2 linked regions of the Roseibium sp. Sym1 genome follow. The protein of the gene in region 1 interacts with the protein of each later gene in a pairwise test. Links are inferred from orthologs where the notes say so. Each region holds a gene or a part of one and is shown on either strand. Other genes may lie near its edges. The genes, in order: hypB and O6760_RS04355.

The links.
Region 2: the proteins of hypB (region 1) and O6760_RS04355 interact in binary tests that used the Escherichia coli proteins (3 or more experiments, as listed by UniProt). The link is inferred for Roseibium sp. Sym1 from one-to-one orthologs.

The regions. Positions count from the first base shown.
Region 1 is NZ_CP114786.1:2,414,737-2,420,804, forward strand. What follows is about bases 3,069-6,068. They hold hypB (hydrogenase nickel incorporation protein HypB), read left to right. Parts: upstream 3,069-4,121; coding sequence 4,122-5,015; downstream 5,016-6,068. Other genes in these bases: O6760_RS11015 (nickel-dependent hydrogenase large subunit), read left to right, coding at 3,069-3,781; hypA (hydrogenase maturation nickel metallochaperone HypA), read left to right, coding at 3,781-4,122; O6760_RS11030 (HypC/HybG/HupF family hydrogenase formation chaperone), read left to right, coding at 5,025-5,279; hypD (hydrogenase formation protein HypD), read left to right, coding at 5,276-6,068. In the rest of the region: O6760_RS10985 (HyaD/HybD family hydrogenase maturation endopeptidase), read left to right, coding at 1-226; O6760_RS10990 (HypC/HybG/HupF family hydrogenase formation chaperone), read left to right, coding at 226-576; O6760_RS10995 (hydrogenase-1 expression HyaE), read left to right, coding at 545-979; O6760_RS11000 (hydrogenase expression/formation protein), read left to right, coding at 1,003-1,872; O6760_RS11005 (rubredoxin), read left to right, coding at 1,869-2,093; [NiFe]-hydrogenase assembly chaperone HybE, read left to right, coding at 2,095-2,685; more of O6760_RS11015, read left to right, coding at 2,675-3,068. UniProt on the Escherichia coli protein: Involved in the maturation of [NiFe] hydrogenases. Required for nickel insertion into the metal center of the hydrogenase. Exhibits a low intrinsic GTPase activity, which is essential for nickel insertion.
Region 2 is NZ_CP114786.1:955,388-971,660, forward strand. Bases 5,751-8,566 are described here. They hold O6760_RS04355 (FKBP-type peptidyl-prolyl cis-trans isomerase), read left to right. Parts: upstream 5,751-6,852; coding sequence 6,853-7,281; downstream 7,282-8,566. Other genes in these bases: O6760_RS04345 (FAD-binding monooxygenase), read right to left, coding at 5,751-5,949; O6760_RS04350 (MarR family winged helix-turn-helix transcriptional regulator), read left to right, coding at 6,243-6,713; O6760_RS04360 (TRAP transporter substrate-binding protein), read right to left, coding at 7,379-8,425; O6760_RS04365 (TRAP transporter large permease), read right to left, coding at 8,468-8,566. In the rest of the region: O6760_RS04325 (sugar ABC transporter ATP-binding protein), read left to right, coding at 1-863; O6760_RS04330 (ABC transporter permease), read left to right, coding at 873-1,886; O6760_RS04335 (substrate-binding domain-containing protein), read left to right, coding at 1,942-2,967; O6760_RS04340 (hypothetical protein), read right to left, coding at 3,129-3,794; more of O6760_RS04345, read right to left, coding at 4,015-5,750; more of O6760_RS04365, read right to left, coding at 8,567-9,751; O6760_RS04370 (TRAP transporter small permease), read right to left, coding at 9,748-10,257; O6760_RS04375 (MurR/RpiR family transcriptional regulator), read left to right, coding at 10,430-11,353; signal peptide peptidase SppA, read left to right, coding at 11,516-12,502; ihfB (integration host factor subunit beta), read left to right, coding at 12,518-12,817; O6760_RS04390 (lipopolysaccharide assembly protein LapA domain-containing protein), read left to right, coding at 12,882-13,247; O6760_RS04395 (ornithine cyclodeaminase), read left to right, coding at 13,260-14,168; O6760_RS04400 (Lrp/AsnC family transcriptional regulator), read left to right, coding at 14,727-15,221; O6760_RS04405 (glycine cleavage T C-terminal barrel domain-containing protein), read left to right, coding at 15,477-16,273. UniProt on the Escherichia coli protein: Folding helper with both chaperone and peptidyl-prolyl cis-trans isomerase (PPIase) activities. Chaperone activity prevents aggregation of unfolded or partially folded proteins and promotes their correct folding.

The sequences.
Region 1 (6,068 bases):
CGATCTCGGCGTCGAGGCCCGGCCGCGGGTCGCGCCGCTTGGTGAAGACGACACCATTGCCAGCCTCGAAATGACGCTCGGCCGCTACGAGACCGGCCGGCCGAACGCCGCCGATGCCTTTCGGCATGGCGATAGCCGGTTGCTTGCCGGGGACGGCTGGTCCGGTCCGGTCGACTTCGAAGCCGAAGTCGCCGAACTGGTCGCACGGCCGGCGGAGAAGAGCTGATGTGCCTGGGCATTCCCATGCAGGTGATCTCGTCGGATTTCGGTTTCGCGCGGTGCCGGGCAGAGGACGGCGAGCACGAGATCGACGTCCGCCTTGTTGGCAACGTTCAGCCCGGGACCTGGGTCCTGACGTTCCTGGGCGCCGCGCGCGAGATCATGGACCCGGTATCGGCAAGACGCACGAGAGATGCGCTCAAGGCGCTTGAACTGGTGATGCAGGGTGAAACGGATGTGGATCACCTCTTTGCCGATCTGGTTGCGGCAAGGACGGATGAACCGGACGTATCCCCCGAAAAGGATTTCAAGGAAAGGACAAGCGATGCATTCACCGCTGCTGACATCGATCATTGAACGCGAAGCGTTGCCTGTCGTTGACGAGACGACCCTCGACAGGCTTGCAACGGATGCGGCGTTCTCGATGGTCTTTTTTCCGGGTGATGCCGAGCGCCTCGCCGAGAGCAACGATGTGGCCGTGATCCTGCCGGAACTCCACAAGGCGTTTTCCGGAAACATTGCCGCGTTCGTGGCCGATCGCGGCAGCGAGCGCGAGCTCCAGCGCCGGTACCGCTTCAACCGTTTCCCGAGCCTCGTTTTTCTTCGGCACGGGCACTATCTGGGCGTCATCCAGGGGGTGCGGGACTGGGCCGACTATCTCAACGAAATTTCCGAGATCCTGAGCCGCGAACCCAGCGACCCGCCGCCTTTCAGGTTTCCGGACGGCTGCGGCGCGCCGGCCGGCGTTCACACCCACTGATCCTCGGCGAAGGGAGAATGACCATGAGCACTATCAATGATCCTTTCGACGGGCCGATGACCGGCCCCCTGGTCGGGCCCGGCAGCCAGCCGCAGGACGAGGACGGCGGTGTCCTGGAATACATGCAGATGCCGTCCGGCATGATGACATTCGAGGCACCGGATCTGCCGGAGCCGGAAGAGACCGGCGGTCTCTCGGACGGGTTGGGCGTTCTGGAAACTCTCGTTGGTCACTTGAAGGGATATGACCCGAAAGGTCCTGCCCGCCGTCTCGATCTGAGCCATCTGGAGCCGGCGAACCTGGATCTGGTCAACCAGGCGCTCGGCGAGGGCGAAGTCTCCGTGATCGGCGGCGCGCATCTGCAGGCGCAGGAGTCCGTTCTGGCCGGCGTCTGGCGCGTCCGGCGCACGCCCGGCGGCGAATATCCGGCGGCGGACTATGTCGAGGTCGGTGCCTTCCCGACGGAGGTTCTCGACTCGGTCTTCGAAACGGCACAGGACGCGGTCACGATGCCGGACACGCTCGGCCCGAATATCTTCAACGCGCCGCCGCTCGTTCCGGAAATCAATGAGCACGTTGCCGGGTCCGGCGAGGCATCGGGACCGCATGTCATCAACCTGTCGCTGCTGCCTCACACGGAGGAAGACCTGGCCTTTCTCGCCGAACGGCTGGGCCCGGGGAGTGCGACCATCCTGTCACGCGGTTATGGCAATTGCCGGATCTCCTCGACGGGCACGAAGAACACCTGGTGGGTGCAGTTCTACAATTCCCAGGACGCGCTGATCCTGAACTCGATCGAGATTGTGCGGGTGCCGGAAGTCGCCTGCGCGGCGCCGGAGGATATCGCCGATTCCGCCGAGCGCCTCGAGGAGATCCTGGGAGTCTACCGATGAGCGACGGGTTCTTCGCCGGGTCCTATGGCGGTGACGATCGCAAGATCGGGCCGGCAACCCGGCTGGAATGCAAGATCTGCTGGCATGTCTATGACCCGGCCGAAGGCGACACCTACTGGCAAATCCCGCCCGGTACGCCGTTCGCGGCCCTGCCGGAGCACTGGAGCTGCCCGGAATGCGATGCCGGCAAGGCGGGATTCATGGTTCTGGAGGAGGGCTGACATGAGCGATGCGGCGGAAGTCACCGAGACGGTCGAAAGGTGTTTCCGTTCCATCCGGGAGACCCGCATGGAGGGAATCCCGATCTTGAATGATGTGCTGGAGGTCGAGCTTTCGGGCCTGCGTCCATGGGAGGGCTTCTGGCTCGGAACGCTGCTGACGCCCTGGTTCCTGAATGTCATCCTGCTGTCCGTCGATGCGGGGGATGAGCGTATTCCGGCCGGGACCAAACGCTGCTTCCGCTTTCCATCCGGGTCGTACGAATTCATCCGCGGGGAGGAGGGCGACGTCGGGCCTTACTGGATGTGTTCCCTGTTCTCGCCCGTCTTCGAGTTCTCCGATCAGGAGACCGCCCGCGCCTGTGCCTTGGCCGCCCTTGATGCCCTGTTCGAGGCGGAAGAGGCCCCCGGCCGAAGCGACGCCGAAATGGCGGCCATCTGGCGCGGCGAACTGCCGGACCCGCAACCCGATACCGACAACAAGCCGGACGAAGAAGACGAGGTCGATGAGGTTGCCGAACCGGTCGCCGTCGAACTCAGCCGTCGCAGCCTCCTGACCGGCCGCAGAAACCGGGAGGCCCCAAATGAGCCTTGAGGGGCATGTCGATATCGTGCTTCCGCGCGATCCGGACAACCCGGTGCAGGTAGCGTTGAAGGAACCTGCGAACGTGTCCCGCCTTCTGTCCGGTCGAACCGCCGCGGAGGTCATCCGGATCGTGCCGTCCCTGTTTTCCCTTTGCGGCACGGCTCATGCGGCGGCTGCCGCGGCCGCGCTCGAAAGCGCTGCCGGCCGGGTCGCGGACAGGGACACGATGGCTCTCCGGGAGTGCCTCGTGCTTATGGAAAGGGTGCGTGAACACCTGCTCCGCATCGCCCTTGACTGGCCGCTTCTGGCAAGCGAGGCCCCGGATATCAAGACGGCGCAAAGCGCGATGTCGCTGCTTTCGGAGTTGCGAAACGCACTCGATCCGGAAGACGTCGTCTTTCTTGACCCGAAGGCGAAAGCCGGTGACAGGGACACCGGCCGGACACTTGTCGCTTCGGCCGTCGCGATTGCCGAAAGCAGGATCTTTCAAGAGGAACTGTCCGCGTGGCGGAACCGGCGGGATCAAACCTCCCTGGGTACATGGGCCGCGTCCGGGAAGACCGTCGCTGCCCGCCTTCTTGGTGCACTCCTGGCCTTCGACGCGAAATGGCCCGGAACCGGAGCGCCGCAGTTCCTGAATGATTTTGAAATGATCGAGCCGGTTGAGAAAGCGGATTTCGTCCCGGAGACATCCCCGCTGGAAAGACGGCGTGATCACCCTCTCCTGGCGTGCGGGCGCGAGCCGACACTGGCGACCCGTTATCTCGCCCGTCTTGTCGACCTTTCCGAAACGCTCAAAGAGTTACAGGACCTGTTTGCGGAAAATCATCGCTTTTTGATCTCGCGAAGGAGAAAGTGTCCGAGAGGGGTCGGTTTTGCGGAAACGGCACGAGGGCGCTTGACCCATGTCGCGAAGCTGCGGGACGGTATGGTCGAGGACTACAGGATCATATCGCCAACGAGATGGAACTTTGCGGACCGGGGCGTCGCGTCCCGCTGTCTCGGCATGTTGTCCGGAGGATCGGATGAAGAACGCATTGAACGGGCCGGTCTCGTGATTGGGGCGATTGACCCCTGTGTCCGCCATACGGTGAGGATCCACTGATGCACGAAATGTCGCTCTGCGAGAGCATTCTCGGCATCCTGAACGAACAGGCGGAAAAGGAAGCCTTTTCCAGAGTTGACCGGGTCTGCCTGGAAGTCGGTCCGCTGTCCGGCGTGGAAACGGATGCGCTCCGCTTCGGCTTTGACGTTGTCATGCGCGGCAGCATTGCTGAAACAGCCCGGCTTGAAATTGTGACCCCGCCTGCCATGGCCTGGTGCCTGCCTTGCGGGGTAAATGTTCCGATCAGCGAACGCTTCGACCCCTGCCCGGAATGCGGGTCGCATCAGTTGCAGGTGACGAGCGGCGAGGAACTTCGGATCAAGGAACTGGAGGTGTCCTGATGTGTACTGTCTGCGGTTGCGGCGACGGAGAGGTCCGCGTGGAAGGGCCGGACAAGGCGAAAGGCGGTGACAGTCACCACCACGCCCACAGGCATGGCCACCATCATTCTCATGAACATGGTCATGAACATGGCCAGGGCGATCACCACCACCATCACCACTATGGCGAGGGCGAGGCCGGAGCTTCGGTGCCGGGCATGAGCCAGTCCCGGATGATCCAGCTGGAACAGGATATCCTCTCCAAGAACAACGCCTATGCGGACGCCAACCGGCGTTATTTCACGGACCGGGGGATTCTCGCGCTGAACCTTGTCTCGAGCCCCGGCTCCGGCAAGACGACGCTGCTTGTCGAAACGCTGAAGAAGATCGGCACGTCGCGGCAATGCTATGTCGTCGAGGGGGACCAGCAGACCGCGAACGACGCGGACCGGATCCGGGCGACCGGCGTGCCGGCGCTTCAGATCAACACGGGCAAGGGCTGTCATCTCGACGGGCACATGGTCGGACACGCGATAGACCACCTGACCCCGCAGGAGGGCAGCTTCGTTTTCATCGAGAATGTCGGCAACCTGGTCTGTCCGGCGGCCTTCGACCTTGGCGAGGCGCACAAGGTCGCGATCCTCTCCGTCACCGAGGGCGAGGACAAGCCGTTGAAATATCCGGACATGTTCGCGGCAAGCGACCTGATGCTCCTGAACAAGACCGATCTGTTGCCGCATCTCGATTTTGATGTCGATGCGGCGGTTGAAAACGCGCGGAAGATCAATCCACGGATCAAGGTTCTCAATGTCTCGGCACGCAGCGGCGAGGGGCTGGATGACTGGATCTCGTGGATCGAGGCCGCACGCGCCATGCAGCTGGCCGGACGCCCGGTCCAAAGTGCGGCGGAATAGGAGGGGCGCATGTGTTTGGCAATACCGGCCAAGGTGGTGGAACTGGAAGACGGAGACATGGCCGTCGTCGCCCTTGAGGGTGTCAGGAAACGCATCTCGACCGCGCTGGTCGAGGACGTGGCGATCGGCGACTACCTGCTGGTCCACGTCGGATATGCGCTCCACAAGGTCAGCCCTGAAGAGGCCAGCCGGACCCTTGCCCTGATGGCGGAAGCCGGGGTCCTTCGGGAGGAGCTGGAAGAGATTACGGGAGGCGAGCAATGAAATATGTCGACGAGTTCCGCGATCGCGAGCTTGCCAAAACCGTTGCCGAGGCGATCCGCCGCGAGGCGCGGCCGGAGCGGACCTACAACATCATGGAGTTCTGCGGCGGGCACACCCACGCCATCTTCCGCTATGGCGTGAAGGACCTGATGCCGGAAAACGTCCGCTTCGTGCACGGCCCGGGCTGCCCGGTCTGCGTTCTGCCCGTCCGGCGGCTGGACGATGCCGTGGAGATCGCAGAGCGCCACGGCGTGATCCTGTGCACCTACGGCGACATGATGCGCGTGCCGGGCACGAAGCAGCGCAGCCTGATCCGGGCGAAGGCGGACGGGGCAGACATCCGCATGGTGTATTCCACCCTGGATGCCCTGAAGATCGCGCGTGACAATCCGGACCGGGAAGTCGTTTTCTTCGCCATCGGTTTCGAAACGACCACGCCGCCGACCGCCGTCGCGATCAGGCAGGCGGAAAAGGAAGGTCTCCGGAATTTCTCGGTCTTCTGCAACCACGTGCTGACCCCGTCCGCAATCAGCCACATTCTTCAGTCTCCGGAAGTCCGGGAGCTCGGAACGGTTCGGATCGACGGGTTCCTCGGACCCTCCCATGTCAGCTCGGTCATCGGATCGGAGCCCTACGAGTACTTCGCCGAGGAATTCGGCAAGCCGGTCGTCATCGCCGGGTTCGAACCCCTCGACGTCATGCAGTCGGCCTTGATGCTGATCCGCCAGATCAACGAGGGCCGTCACGAGGTCGAGAATGAATACACCCGCGTCGTGACGCGGGAAGGAA
Region 2 (16,273 bases), 1.5 Mb from region 1 along the record:
AACCGCTCGACTATGTCGGCGCGGTCAATGCCATGCTCGGCCACCAGATGACCGAGGTCGATATCGACCCGGTGAGCGGCGGCAAGGCCGTCCTGGAACTGGACGGCCTGCGACTGTTCGAGGACAGCCCGGCCATCAGTCTGGCTGCCCGCGAGGGTGAGGTGATCGCGGTGACCGGGCTTCTGGGCAGCGGCACCACCGAACTTGCCGAGATCATTTTCGGCCTCGCCGCGCCCGCCGGCGGCAGCATGCGGCTCGACGGCACGCCCTACAGTCCCTCCGGTGCATCCGATGCCGTTGCCAGGGGCGTCTTCATGTCGCCAAAGGACCGCGCGGTGAACGCGGTGGTGGCGGATTTCGACATCGCCAACAACATGACCCTGCCCTTCCTGAAGGCCTTCAGCCGGTTCTCCTTCCTGAGCGAGCGCGCGCAACGGCAGGCGGCCAGCGACATGATCGACAGGATCGGGGTTGTCTGCCAGAGCGACCGGGACGGCATCGGCACCCTGTCCGGCGGCAACCAGCAGAAGGTGATGATCGGCCGGTGGCTGCTCAAGGCCTCGCGTGTGCTGCTGCTGGACGAGCCCTTCCAGGGGGTCGATATCGGCGCGCGCCGCGACATCGGCCAGTACATTCGCCAGAGCGCCGCGGGGCGCACCACGCTCGTCTTCGTCGCGGAAATCGACGAAGCGCTCGAAATCGCCGACCGGATCATCGTCCTGAACGAGGCCGAGATTGCCGGCGAATACATCAACCGAAATGTCGACCTGAACAGCCTTGTCGCCGATGTCTCCGGTCCCGGCCGGCCCCAGACCAACGGCGCGGACCCGGATCAGGCACAAACGCAGGTCATGGCGGGATAACAGCACCAGATGAACAAGAACGCACTCGAACTCGCCATCCGATACGGTTTCCTCGTCCTGCTGTTCGGGCTGGCCGTCTTCTTCAGCCTCTATGCCAGCGGCTTTGCCAGCCCGCGCTCGGCCGTCTTCATCTTCCAGTCGGTCGCCATCACCGGCATCCTGGCGCTCGGCGTCACCTGCACGCTGGTGGTCGGCGGTTTCGACCTGTCGATCGGCTCCGTGGCGACCTCCGCCCTGATGCTGTCCGCCTATTCCATGGTGATCCTGGAGCAGTCCGCCTTCGTCGCGGTGGTTCTGTGCCTGGCGATGGGGGCGTTTGTCGGCCTCGTCAACGGGCTGCTTATCGTGAAGATGCGCGTGCCCGATCTCCTGGCAACGCTCGGCATGATGTTCCTGCTGATCGGTCTGCAGCGTATCCCGACCCAGGGCAATTCCATTGCCACCGGCATGAGCCTGCCCGACGGCTCCGTTGCCGAAGGCACGTTCTCGGCGGCCTTTCTCTGGCTCGGACGGCACCGGTTCGACCTGTTCCTGGACCGGCTTCTCCCGGTCCCGGTCGTGGTCTTCCTGCTGATCGCCCTGATCGTCTGGCTGTTCCTGGGCTACACCCGCCACGGCCGGTTGATGTATGCCATCGGGTCCAACGAACGCGCGGCGGGCCTCGTCGGCACCAATGTCCAGCGCTACAAGATCATTGCCTACATGATCTCAGGCATGCTCGCCTCCGTCGGCGGCATCCTGCTGGCCGCGCGGCTCGGCCGGGGCGACATTGCCTCCGGCAACAACCTGCTGCTCGACAGCGTCGCTGCTGCCCTGATCGGCTTTGCCGTTCTGGGCGCTGCCCGCCCGAACGCGTTCGGCACGGCAGCGGGCGCGCTGTTCGTCGGCATTCTTCTCCAGGGGCTCACGATGATGAATGCCCCTTACTACATGCAGGATTTCGTCAAGGGCGCCGTGCTCGTCGCCGCCCTCGTTTTCACATTTTACCTGTCTTCGCGCCGCGGCGGCAGGCGAACAGCGTGACGCCGAAAGAGCGCCACTCAGAATGGGAGGAAGCAACATGTTGAGACGTGAATTCATGAAGCTCGCGGTCGCCGCCGGGCTGGGACTGTCCGGGGGCAACGTCGCGCTCGCGGCCGACATGCCGGCACCGTTCGACAAGCCGGAAGACGTCAAGATCGCGCTGGTGCGCTACCTGTCGACCGGCGATTTCTTCCAGTCCTATCTTTCCGGCGTCGAACGCCAGGCGGAGGCCCTCGGGGTCGACCTGCGCGTTCTGGACAGCCGCCAGGATGCCGCGCTGCAGGCCGACATGGTCGACCAGGCGATCGCGCTCGGGGTCGACGGGATCATCATCCAGCACGGCCTGACGGAATCCATGAAAGCCGCGGCCCAGCGCGCTGTCGATGCCGGCATCAAGGTCGTCGCCTTCGACGTCAATGTCGAGAACGAAGCGGTTCCACAGGTCGAGCAGTCCGACTACCTGCTCGGCAAGCTGGCCCTGGAACAGGCCATCAAGGACAATGGCGACAGCTTCACCGCCGGCTATGTCTACGTGCCGGGGATTGCGCCGCTCGACCGCCGCGACGTCGCCTGGAAGGAAGTCAAGGAAGCCAATTCGGGCATCACCGAAGCGGCCATGTTCGGCACGCTCGACAACCCGATCGCCAACTCGGTCGCCAACCAGGCCCGGTCCGTCCTGCAGGCTAACCCGACCATCAATGTCGTGTTCGCGCCTTATGACGAATTCGCCAAGGGCGTGAAAATCGCCGTCGACGAGGCCGGCCTCAACCAGGACATCTCGATCTATTCCGCGGATGTGTCGACCGCCGATATCTCCGCGATGCGCGAACCCGATTCCGCCTGGAAGGCCACGGTCGCGACCAACCCGGCAGTTGTCGGCGAGGTCTGCGTGCGCACGCTCGCCCTGATGCTGGCCGGCGGCGACCCGGGCAAGCAGGTGGTGGTGCCGCCGACCCTGATCACGCAGGCGTTCCTGAACGAGCAGGATGTCAGGAACATGGACGACCTCGGCAAGAAGATGCCTCAGTTCCAGCACGCGGACGTTTCCGTCGCCGAATGGATCCCGCTGCCCGCGCGCTGATCCCGCAACCGCAGTTGGGCGACGCGCCACGCGCTCGTCAATCCCGCAACCAGCAAGCCCGGCATTTCTGCCGGGCTTTTGTTGATTGCGCCCGAACGCGCGGGCCTGCGCACATGAGCCGGCCGAAATTCCTGGAACGGCGGCCCGGCATGCTCCGGGGCTCACTTGACGACCTGGGTCGTCCAGGTCCCGTCGGCGTTCAATGTCACATCGATAACCGAATACCCGCTCGAGAAATCACACAAAGCGGCGGCGACGCTGGAGCTGGCAAATTCCAGCACCGAGCCGGGAAGCGTGTTCCCCGTTGCCACATAGTATTTGTGCAAAGGCTGACACTCGGTGACGCTGTTCGGCATTGCGTGGACGAAGTTCGAGAGCGTGACGCCTCCGTTGACATTGACCGCGGTGCCGATGTTGTAGATCTTGGGCGGTGCGAAGGCGGGCATCGTGATCCGGAAGGCGCCTCGCTGCACATCGAACCCGGCGGTTGGCAGAGACAGTCCGAGCGGCGTCACGCTCGCTTTCGTTGTGTCCAGGGAAGACCCCGAGCCGCCCGAAAGTTCGATCGGCCGGCTTGCCGAGGCGAATCCCGAGGCAGCCCCGATAACGGGTGAGCTGGTTGCTTCCTGGAGCCCGGCATAAAACTGCGCATCGATCTGGAAGGTCAGAATCGACCCGGTCTCTGCATAGCTTCCCAAGGCCTGACTGTAGAGGCTGTTGCTGTAAACCACAGGGCTTCCAGAGAAAACAGGCGGCTGTTGGAAGATCGTAAAATAATTTGTCCGAGCCTCGTTGTTTTTGACATTAATCGTGTAAACACTGCCCATTATTGCACCTCCCCGGAAAACCAGATCCTGGACGGACAGTGCTCGTCACGAGGGTCGCACCTCTCCAGCCCGGGGAAGCCTAATGTACACGCCTGGGAAATTCGACCTGTAATTGTCTGGTCGGAAAAATCTACTTTAGCGCGGCAGCGGGGACAGGTCGCTGCAGGCCCGGACCGGGCGGTGGTCGCCTCGGCTTCGCGGGCGCCGCCCCGATGCAGGTTCAGGTCTGAGGCAAAAGGATCGGCTCGAAGAAGTCCGCAAGTTCTCCATGGGCGTCAAGCGGCAGCACGTCGGCGACATACTGGTCCGGCCGCACGATCACCAGGCAGCCGGCCTGGCGGTCGATGCAGCGCAGGTCGAAGATGTCGGGGCCGTTTTTGAGGTCCGGGCAGAACATCTTCTCGTAGTCGCGCAGACCGTAGCGGCCCTTGGCCGGCAAGAGGGCCGGATGCATGTCCTCAGGGGAGAGATCGCGAAAGCCCTGCTGGAAGACTGCGCGCAGATCGATGATCGAATCCGGGTCCTCTCCCGGCTTTGTGTGTCTGAGGACCGGTGACGCCGGCGCGGTTTGCAGAAAGTCGCACAGACCGTGGATTGCCGAGCTCTTGTCCGCCGGATCTCCGGCACCGGCAAAGGCATAGAGGCGCCAGCGGCCATCAGCACTGACTGTGTGGCCGAGCTGCAGCGGCTTGCCGTCGGCGAGGCGGACCACCGGTGCCGACTGGAACCGCATGCCGATGGGGAAACCCGTGGCAAGGTGCTGGTATGTTCCTGTTCCGGTCAGCAGCGACGGCTGGTAGCGCGTGGCGGTGCCCGCGGTGTAGCGGCCGTGCTGGACGAAATATTCCTGCACTTGTGCCGGCTCGACTCCGTCCGGATGCTCGGCGGATTTCACCGGGGCGCTGACCATGCGCGACCAGTCCCGGTCGAAATCGATCAGGTTCTGTGCAATCGCCTGGCGCTCGGCAGAATAGCTTGCCAGCAGCTGCGGCGCGCTGCGCCCGGTCAGGACATGGGCCAGCTTCCAGCCGAGATTGAACGTGTCCTGCATGGAGACATTCATGCCCTGCCCGGCCTTGGGACTGTGGGTGTGGCAGGCATCGCCCGCGATGAAGACCCGCGGCAGGCGCGTGCCGGTCTCCCCGTCCGAAACGTCGTCGAACTTGTCGCAAATCCGTTGGCCGATCTCATAGACCGACCACCAGGCAACTTCCTTCACATCGAGCGAGTGCGGATGGAGGATCCGCCTTGCGGCATCGATCAGATGGTCAACGGTGATGTTGCGGCTGGAAACCCGCTCGTCCGGGTTGAGCTTGTCCAGTTCCACGTAGATGCGCACGAGATAACCACCCTCGCGCGGGATGATCAGGATGCTGCCCTCGCCTGACGACTGCACCAGCGACTTGAACCGGATATCGGGAAAGTCGGTGACGGCGAGCACGTCCATCACACCCCAGGCCTGGTTGGCGCTGTCGCCCTTGAGCTCCCGGCCGAGAGACTTGCGCACCGTGCTGCGTGCGCCGTCGCAGCCGACGACATATCTTGCCCGGACGGTTTCCACTTCACCCTCATGACCGGCATCGGTGCGCTCGAGCCGGACCGTGACGGCGGTGTCGCCCACGGGCGCGGCCGCGTCGATTTCCAGCCCTGCAAGACGGCGGGAATAGTTGGGTTCCAGCCGGTTGGGCGAATTGCGCATGATCTCCAGGTAGAAATCGTGCACCCGGGCCTGGTTCAGGATCACATGCGGGCATTCGGACAGCCCGTCCTCGACATCCTGGACCCGGCCGCTGCGGGCAATCACCTGCGGATTGTCCGGGTCCGGCTTCCAGAAGGTGACCTCGTTGACCTGGTAGGCTTCCTTTTCCAGCCTGTCCGCGAATCCGAAGGCATGGAACATTTCCATGGTGCGGCAGGCGACCCCGTCCGCCTGGCCCAGTTCCAGCGGGCCGGGTTTCTGTTCGACGATCCGCGTGCGGATGTCCGGAAAGGCCGAGAGCTGCGCCGCAAGGGTCAGCCCGGCCGGGCCGCAACCGACGATCAGAACGTCCACCTCCTCCGGGAGCGTGTCCGTATCGGCACGCGCGGCCGGGTTCCGGGTTTCCTCGAAGATCACCGGATCGCCGGTCTGAAAGCCGTTGAGGTGGAATTGCATCGCGCCGTCTCCTCGCCCGGTCCCACGGACCGCCCGCCTGCCGGGCAGGCGGTCCGTCAGCCGTTTCATGTGGTTGGTGGCCGTACGTCCGCCTCGGAACGACGACCCGTTTTCTTGATGGGGCCACGCGAAAAGGTGCCGGTCTTTGCCGCCGGTATCGGCTTCCCGCTTTCGGCTTTCCGCCTTCGATGCACGAACAGGCATCGACAGCGGATAATTATGCAGTATACTGATGATCAGTATGCTGTCAAATATAATCAGCATACTTCCTTTTTAATTGCCGGGAGCGCACAGTGACAGACCTCAAGGACATGCCGGGCCACTTGATCCGCCGGATGCAGCAGATTGCCGTCGCCGTGTTTCATGCGGAAGTGGAAGAGACCGGCATCGATATCACGCCGGTGCAATATGCGGCTCTCGTGAGGGTCGCGGGGAATCCGGGCATCGACCAGGTGACCCTTGCGGGCCTGATCGCCTATGATCGAACCACCATTGCCGGCGTGGTCGACAGGCTGGTGCAGAAAGGCTTCCTGACACGAGAAGTCAGTGCGAAGGACCGCCGGGCCAAGGTCCTGCACCTGACGGGCGCGGGCGAACACGCCCTGAACGTGCTGACCCCGGCCGTGAAAAAAGCGCAGTCGGTAATGCTGCGTGGTCTTGACGACACCGAGGCCGGCGAATTCATGCGACTGCTGCGAAAGGCCATGGAAGCCGTGAACGACCTCAGCAGGGCGCCGCTGCGCGGGCTGCCGCCGAAAGACTGAGCGCCTCCACACGCTGGTCGGGGCCTTGCCCGCCGCCCTTTGACATTTGCGGCCACTTCTTTAGGCTGGACGGCACGACGAGCACCTGCATAGACGCGGCCTCAAAACTCACCCACAAGACAGAATTGCGATAGGCACCATGACCGAAGCCAAAGCCGGCGACACGGTTCAACTTCATTACAAGGGCACGCTGGACGACGGCTCCGTCTTTGACAGTTCCGAAGGACGGGACCCGCTTGAATTCACAGTCGGCTCCGGACAGATCATTCCGGGTCTCGACAAGGCCATTCCGGGCATGAAGGTCGGCGACGAAAAGACCGTCCGGATCGAGGCGGACGAAGCCTACGGGGCCCACAACCCGGCAGCACGCCAGGCCGTGCCGCGGTCGAACATTCCGGACAACGTACCGCTCGAAGTCGGCATGCAGCTCCAGGCCCAGACCGAAAACGGCCAGATGATGACCGTCGTTGTCGCCGAAATCGCCGAAAACGAAGTGGTCCTGGACGCCAATCACCCGCTGGCCGGCAAGGCCCTGACCTTCGCCATTCAGCTGACCGGGATCAGCTGATCCGGTTGGAGCGCAATGACAAAGGCCCCGCATTCACCTGCGGGGCCTTTTTTCTTGCATGCACGGCAAGCAGGTTCAGCCCTGGCCGCGGCGGGCGTCAGTCCATGTAGATGCTGCCATTGGCCTTCTCGACTTCCGCCTTGAAGCTTGCCAGCAGTTCGTTGGCCTTCGGGTCGAGATTTTCCGCGACATGGGTCTCGAAGGCCGGCTGGGCAGCGGCGGCCATTGCAGCGCGCTGGTCGGCGGAGAGCGCCGTCACTTCCATCTTGTCCATCAGCCCGGCAAGGCCGCGGTCGGACGCTTCAATGATGCGCGACAGGCCGCGGCTTGCCGAGACGCAGCTCTCGGCCGCGTAGCGCAGGGTCTTCTGCTGGTCTTCGGTGAGGCCTTCATAAAAGTCCCGGTTGACCATGAAAGTGTAGGGCGAGAACAGGTGGTTGGTCAGCGTCAGGTATTTCTGCACTTCCGAAAACTTGGCGAAGGAGATGATCGGCACCGGGTTCATCTGGCCGTCGATCACGCCGGTCTGCAGGCCGGAATAGACCTCGCCCCAGGAGAGCGGGTAGGCCTGGGCGCCGAGCGCCTGGACGATGGTCTGGTGAGACGGCAGTGTCATGGTACGGATGCGAATGCCGTCGAAATCCTCGACCGAAGCGATCGGCTGCTTGGAGTTGGTCACCGCGAAGAAGCCACCCGTGTCCGGAAAGCCGAGCACGACGACATCTTCGAGCGTCGCCTCGATGTCTGCAGCAAGCGCCTTGCCGAAGGCGCCGTCGAAGACTTCATAGGTCGCCGCGTTGTCTGCGAAGGCGAAGGGCAGGTTGAGAACGTCGATGCGCGGGTAATAGCTGGCCAACGCGCCGGTCGAGGTCAGCGTGGCCTGAAGCACGCCGTCGCGGACATGCTGGACGTGTTCGGCGGCGGAGCCGAGCTGGTTGGACCCGAACACTTCCACGTCGACGGCGCCATTGGTGTCGGCCTCGACGATGTTGGAGAACACGGCCGTACAGGCGTGAGCCGGATTCTCGAACGGATCGGTCTTGTTGTCGTGCCCGAACTTGAGCACCTTGCCGTCGGCAAGCGCGCTTCCGGCCATCAGCGATGCGACGAGGCCCGCGGCCAGTCCCTTGGCGATGGTTTTCATGTCTCTCTCCACTTCCTCTGTCAGGTTTTTGGTTTTGAGGTGTTACGGGACGAACCCGAAGGCGCGCGGCAGAAACAGTGCCGCGCTTTCCCAGAAGGCAAACAGGAACAGAACGGCCACTTCCGCGGCCAGGAACGGCCCCAGCTTGATGGCGATCCGTTCCAGCTTTTCTCCGGTGACCGATGAAAGAACGAACAGGCAGGCGCCGACCGGCGGTGTCATCAGGGAGATGTTGAGGGCCAGCACGAAGATGATGCCCGCGTGAATAGGCTCCAGCCCGACCTGCGCGGTGAGCGGCACCAGCACCGGGGCAAGGATGATCAGGATGGCGGTGATATCCATGACCATGCCGACAATCAGCAGGAAGCCGATGATGATCGCGATCACCAGGTAGCGGTTGTCGGCCATCCCCAGGATGGTCTCGGCCAGCATCTGCGGGATGCGCTCGAAACTCATCCACCAGCCGAGAATGCCGGCAAAGGCGATGATGACGAAGATCACGCCGGTGATCCGGGCCGTGCGCACCAGCATGCTGTAAAGCGCCTTCATGGTCAGCGTCCGGTAGACGAAGGCGCCGATGAAGAGCGCATAGGCAACGGCAATCGAGGCCGCTTCGGTCGGCGTCACGACACCGCCCAGAATGCCGCCGAGGATGATCACCGGCATCAGGAGGGCGGTGAGCGAGGACACGAAAACCTGGCGGATTTCTCTCAGGTTCGCCCGGCGCTCTGCCTTGGGCAGGCTGTTGCGCGTGGCGCCGAGGGCAATCACCGCCATGCAGACGCCGCAGATGATCAGGCCCGGCAGGATGCCCGCCGCGAACAACCCGCCGATCGAGACCCCCATCAGCGAGCCGTAGACAACCATCAGCCCGGAGGGTGGAATGGTCGGGCCGATGATCGAGCCGGCGGCGGTCACCGCGCAGGCATAGTCGCGGCGATAGCCTTCCTTGACCATGGCGGGCACCAGGGTGCGCCCGAAGGCGGCGGCATCCGCGGTCGCCGAGCCGGTCAGGCCGGCGAAAAACACCGAGGCCAGCATGTTGGTATGCGCAAGACCGCCCCGGAAATGACCCACCAGCACCTGGGCGAGACGCACCAGGCGGTCGGTGATGCCGGTCTGGTTCATGATCTCGCCGGCCAGGATAAAGAACGGCATCGCCAGGAACGGGAAGATATTGAGCCCGTTGAAAATCCGGCTCGGACCGATCGCGAGGAACTGGCCGCCCCCCATGTCGATCAGACCGATCACCCCGGCCGCACCGATGGCAAAGCCGATGGGCATGCCCAGAAGAACAAAGCCGATGAAAACAGCTGCGACGATCATGCGGAGGCCTCCCCGAACGGAGGTGTGTCGAGATGTGTGCCCGCGTCGCGGATCATGGCGAGCACGGTCTGGATGCTGGCCAGTGCCGCTGCCACCGGGATGGCCGCGTAGAAAGGCTGCAGGCTGACGCCGAAGATCATCGCCTGGCGCCTGGCACCACTTTCGGCAAAGCCCAGGCCAAACCAGAAGACATAGAGAAACAGGGCCAGGATACAGAGATCGATCGCAATCAGGACCGGTCTGCGCAGCCCAAGCGGCACGCGCATGATCGCGGCGGTCAGCCCGATATGGTCGCGGCGGGCGATGCCCGAGGAGACCGCCAGCATCGCCGCCCAGATCATCAGATACCGCGCGATGATTTCCGGCCAGGGCAATTGCCAGTGAAAGAAATAGCGATCAACGACGCCCAGCCAGACATCTAGCACCAGCAAAGCCATCAGCACGGCCACAACGGCTTCAACGCCCCTGTTCAGTTTCATGCTGGAATTGGCGGCCCAGTCGCGCATGTATCCCCCACCTGCAAAATGTATCTTAATTACATTTTCAGAGGAGAAATCGCTTTTCGTCAAGCCATTTTTGTTTTTAAGTTACATTTCAACCGTGGTTTGAGCTATTTTCAGACCTGCGTTGACGAAAATCTGTAATCAAATTACAAATGCCGCAATCAGGGAGACCCGCGTGCAGGCGAAAATCAGAACGCCATCCGGCGACAGTTCGAGCGGCCAGGCCGCCATAGACCTCATCTCGGCTCTCCGCGACCATGACGGCCGCTTCCCGGCCCGGGAACAGAAGGTGGCGGACTACGTCCAGGAACACCTGTCCGACATCTCCGACATGACCATCGCCCAACTGGCCAAGGCCGCCGGCGTCAGCACGCCGACCGTGGTCCGCTTCTGCCGCACGCTCGGCTGCGACGGGTTTCGCGAGTTCAAACTGCGCCTGGCACAGAATCTCGCCGTCAGCCTGCAATATATTTCCGCCCCGACGAACAGCGAACAGGTGGCAAGCGACACCGCCATCGACCGGGTTCTGGGCGCGCTTTACGCCACGGCCAACGTGATGCGCGGCCAGGTGGACCCCGGCGTTCTCGAACAGGCCGTTGCCGGGATTTCCGAGTGCAGGCAGCTGGTGGCGGCCGGCATCGGCGGCGGATCGTCGATGGTTGCGAACGAGGCGGCCAACCGGTTCTTCCGGCTCGGCATTCCCTCCGTCGCCCTGGAGGACAGCTACCTGCTGCAGATGCGGGCGGCGACGCTCGGCCCGGACGACGTGCTGCTGTGCGTCTCGGCGAGTGGCGAGGCGGAGGAACTTGTCAGCGCCGCCGAGATCGCCGGCGGCTATGGTGCGACGACCATCGCCATCGCTCCCAAGGGATCCAGGCTCGCGCAGATCTGCAGGACCGCGATCCTGGTCGACCTGCCCGAGGACCCGGACATCTACAAGCCGACGGCGTCGCGTTACGCCCATCTGATCATCGTCGACGCCATCGCCATGTCCGTCGCCCAGGCACGCACCGCCACAACCACCGAAAACCTGCGCCGCATCCGGGCCTCCCTCACCGCCTTTCACGGCCGGACAGGTCCGCAACCGCTCGGCGACTAGGGTACAGCCCAAAATTTGCGCTTTCTGTCACCGATCGGGCCCGGCTTGCCTGAAACTGCCGTATTCTGATGCGAAAGTTTCACATGCCGATTGCATTTCCGGCAATGGTCACCCTATGTAGGTTGTTGGTTTTCAATGCTCTTGTCCGGGGACACGTAATTCATGTCTGTAGATATCGATGCGCTCGTGGATAGACGGCGGCTGAGGCGCAAGGTGACTTTCTGGCGGATCGCCACCTTTGTTGTCATCGCCATCGCGCTTGTCGCCGGCATCCTTTATGCGTCCGGCGCATCGGAATTGTCCAAGCGCACGGCCCATGTGGCCCGCATCCCGGTCGAGGGTGTCATCATCGAGGACCGCAAGGCGCTCAAGATGATCGAGAAGATCGCCAAGTCCGACGCGGTCAAGGGCGTCGTCATCTCGATCAATTCCCCCGGCGGCAGCACCACGGGCGGTGAAGCGCTCTACGAGGCGCTGCGCGGCCTGTCGGAGAAAAAGCCGGTCGTGGCGGAAATCCGCACCGTCGGCACGTCCGCCGGCTACATGGTCGCCCTTGCCGCCGACCACATTGTCGCCCGCTACAACTCGATCACCGGGTCGATCGGTGTCCTGTTCCAGTTCGGCAACATCCAGAAACTGCTGGACACCGTCGGTGTCGAGATGGAAGCCGTCAAGAGCGCTCCGCTCAAGGCCGAACCCGACTTCTATTCCCAGACGAGCCCGGAGGCACGGGCAATGCTCCAGAGCCTGGTCGAGGACTCCTATGACTGGTTCGTCGGCCTTGTCGCGGAGCGCCGCGCTCTCGAGCCGGCGAAGGCCCGTGAACTGGCCAACGGCCGCATCCTGACCGGGCACGACGCCCTGTCGGAAAAGCTCGTCGACGGCATCGGCGGTGAGGAGGCCGCGATCGCCTGGCTCGAGAGCGAGCGGGGCGTGGCCAAGGACCTTCCCGTCGTGACCTGGTCGACAAACGAGAACCTCGAGGAGCTTCCATTCTCCTCCCGTGTCTCCCGAGAATTCGGAAAAGGTATCGGATCTGTCCTTCTGGACCCGATTAATGACGCTAAGGGGCTGATTCCACGAGGTCTTACGCTTGACGGGCTCGTATCCGTTTGGCAGGCTTCTGACGCGGCAGACAATAATCACTAGGCGAGGGGGCTCTTCATGATCAAATCTGAGCTTGTTCAGCATATTGCCGAACAAAATCCGCATCTCTATCAGCGGGACGTTGAAAACATCGTCAACGCCATCTTGGATGAGATCACTGAGGCGCTCATGCGCGGCGACCGTGTCGAACTTCGAGGCTTCGGCGCGTTCTCCGTAAAGAACCGCCCCGCCCGTATCGGACGCAATCCGCGCACCGGTCAGAAGGTGGAAGTGGATGAGAAATTCGTGCCGTTCTTCAAGACCGGCAAGGAAATGCGCATCCGTTTGAACGATGGTGTGGATCACGGCGACGACTGATTGCACCTGCCGAGCGATCCCATCTAGAATGACGCCGTGATCTGACAAGTTCCGGGAGAATGCAGTGACCCGTTTCATCAAGAGCATGATTTTGTTCGCAGTCGCGGTGGTCCTGGTCCCTCTGTCCGTGGCCAACCGGCACACGGTGTCGTTGTCCCTGAACCCGTTTGATCCGGCCGATCCGCGCCTGACCGTTACCGACATCCCGTTGTTCTGGATCATTTTCGCCAGTCTTGGCGTCGGCATCGTCGTCGGTGGACTGGGAGCCTGGGCCAGGCAGGGCCGCTGGCGCAAGGAAGCCCGCGTGAAACGCCGTGAAGCCGCCAAGTGGCACAAGGAAGCCGACCAGCTGCGCGAGATGCAGACGTCCGCCCAGCCGGCGGGCGGCGTCAAGGGACTGACAGGGCCAGGCAACCGCTCGGCTGCCTGACCGGCCGATACCATGCGGATTATCTCCAGCGATGAGATCGATGCCTGCCTCGACGACAGGTCCGTGCTCGAGACCCTGCGCCGGGCGTACCGGTCCAACACCGTCGTGCCCCGGACCGCACCCATGCCGCTCACCCGGCTCGGTGGCCTTAGCGGAGCCCTGTCGCTGCAACCGGCCTGGACCGATTTCGCCGCCCAGGGAGATGTCAGCCGTGGCTATATCGGTTGCGCACTGGCGCTCGACCTTCCGGAAAGACCGGGTCCGGCGGCCAGTCTCTATGTTCTTTTTTCCGGCTCCACCGGCCAGCCGATCGCCCTTCTTGACGGCATGCGTCTGACGGTCTGGCGAACCTCGGCTCTGCACGCGCTCGCGGCAAGTTACCTGTCGCGGGAAGACACTGCCCGGCTGCTGGTCATCGGCGACGACCCGCGCCTGCCGCGCCTCGTCTCCGCCTATGCCGATGTCCGGAACCTGACCTCGATCCTGCTCGCCGGGACAGCCCCGGAAACCCAGAAACGCATTGCCGGCCTGCCCGGGCTCAAGGATGTTCATGTCGGCGTGACGAGCGAGATCCACGCCGCGCAGGAAGGAGCCGACCTCATCTGCATCGCCGGGCCGGAAAGCGGGTCCGGAACCCACCACGCACTGACCTATCTCGACCCGCCCGCAGGCTGTCACGTCGATGTGATCGATCCGACGGCACAGCTGCCGACAGACCTCCTGGAAGAGGCTCGCCTGTTCACCTCGGATCTCTCGGCACCGCCGCGGAGCGAGCTCGAATGGGCGGCAGACCTGAGGGAACTGACCCATGGCAACAAGGCAGGCCGCCGGTATTACGGCCAGAGAACATTGTTTCTCCCCGGCCCCGGCACGGGCCTTGCCGACCACGCCCTTGCCGCACACATTTTTTTGAGAACCTGACCTCTGGAACTTGCTGCGCAAGACACCACATAGCGGCGACAGGGGGTTGCGCCGAAAACGCGCACGTCGAACAAGGGCCATACACCGGCACCGGAGTGACGCGCCTGTTTTCGAAAAAAGCCGTTTTGCAAAGGAAAACGTCATGCTGACGACACTTGCTTACTCGGCAAGCCTTCCGGCGATCGCGATCGGGCTGATCTACTGCGTGTCGGCGACCACCGGGCTTGTCTATTAACGTGCCACGCCAGGGTGCCTCTTCGGAGACCTCCGCGGCTCCACGGGAAACGAAAACGCCGGCTACCATGAGCCGGCGTTTTTCATTCCGGCAGCTGTTCGACGGGCCTCCGCACGCCTGAATCCGGCCCCGGACCCGCCCGCGCCGGGAGGCCCGTAGCGTGAAGGGGCACCGTACCTCCAATGTTGACGCAGCCGCTCATGTTGCTGTCGCAAAATCATACCCGTCAGCGCAGACTTGGTCCCATATTCGATCCTTGAGCTTCGGGAGTTGGCAAGTCTACGATGGCATCGCTTTTCTGACAGGGAGCTAGGCACGGTCCAATGAGAATTCGAACTGGTCTCGATGCGACGGATATCCGCATCCTCGGCGCGGTCCAGAAATACGGGCAGCTGAGCAAGACGAAGCTGGCCGAAATCGTGAACCTGTCAGCGACACCGTGCTGGGCACGGTTGACCCGCCTGCGCGCAGAAGGTTTTATCCGCGGCTACCATGCCGACATCGCCCTCGAGCGCGTTGTCGACGTGACACGGGTTGTCGTGACCGTGTCCCTGGAACATCACCGAAAATCAGATTTCGACCGGTTTGAAAACCATATCAGGACTGTCGACGCGATCATCAATTGCGTCGCGACCGGCGGCGGCACCGACTATGTCATGACGGTTGTCACCCCCAACCTGGCCAGCTTCCAGGAGCTCATGGATGATCTTCTTGCAGCGGATCTGGGCATCGACAGATACGTGACCTATTTCGCCACGCGCCTGATCAAGGCCGTGCAGCCCAACCTTGGCAAGCTCGTATCACCGCCCAAACGCTAGGTGACGGACATGCGGAGCATATTCGACGACATGCGACGCGGAAATGACCCGATTTTCGGGCGGCGCTGCCAGTCGTTTATTTGTCACGATAGCCTAGAGCATGTCTGATTGGGCTGAGATCAGCCCTGAAAACAGTCTGCTCGGTCTGACAAAACGCCAATTTTCAGGCCACACGTTCAGACCAAAAGCCCTATTTCCTAGTGCATCAGCAACACCGCTGCGGGCCATGCCCAATGATCAAATGGGTGGAGGAAAATGATGCAAGCTCGTGAGTTCGGCTTTGGAACCCAAGTCCGGAAATCTCCCTATTTCGACGCGACCATACGTTGGGGCGCACAGGGATTTTCGGTCTATAATCATATGTATATCCCGCGGGATTTCGGCAATCCGGAGCAGAATTTCTGGAACCTGGTGAACGACGCCATCCTGTGCGATGTCGCGGTGGAGCGCCAGGTCGAGATCACCGGGCCCGATGCCGCCAAGTTCACGCAGCTGCTGACCCCGCGCGATCTGTCGACCATGGCCGTCGGACAGTGCAAATACGTGCTGATCACCAACGCCTATGGCGGCATCCTCAACGACCCGATCCTGCTGCGCCTCGGCGAGAACCATTTCTGGCTGTCGCTCGCCGACAGCGACATCCTGCTGTGGGCGCAGGGCGTTGCCGTGCATTCCGGCCTTGATGTCACCATCACCGAGCCGGATGTCTCGCCCCTGCAATTGCAGGGCCCTAAATCGGGTGAAATCATGCGCGCCCTGTTCGGCGACGCGATCATGGACCTGCGCTATTACTGGCTGCGCGAGCTGGACCTGGACGGCATCCCGCTGATCGTGTCGCGCACGGGCTGGTCCAGCGAACTCGGCTATGAAATCTACCTGCGCGACAGCGCCTATGGCGACATTCTCTGGGAACGGATCATGGCGGTCGGCGGCCCGCTCGGCCTGAAGCCGGGACATACCTCGACCATTCGCCGCATTGAAGGCGGCATGCTTTCCTATCACGCGGACGCCGATATCAACACCAACCCATTCGAACTGGGATTGGACCGGCT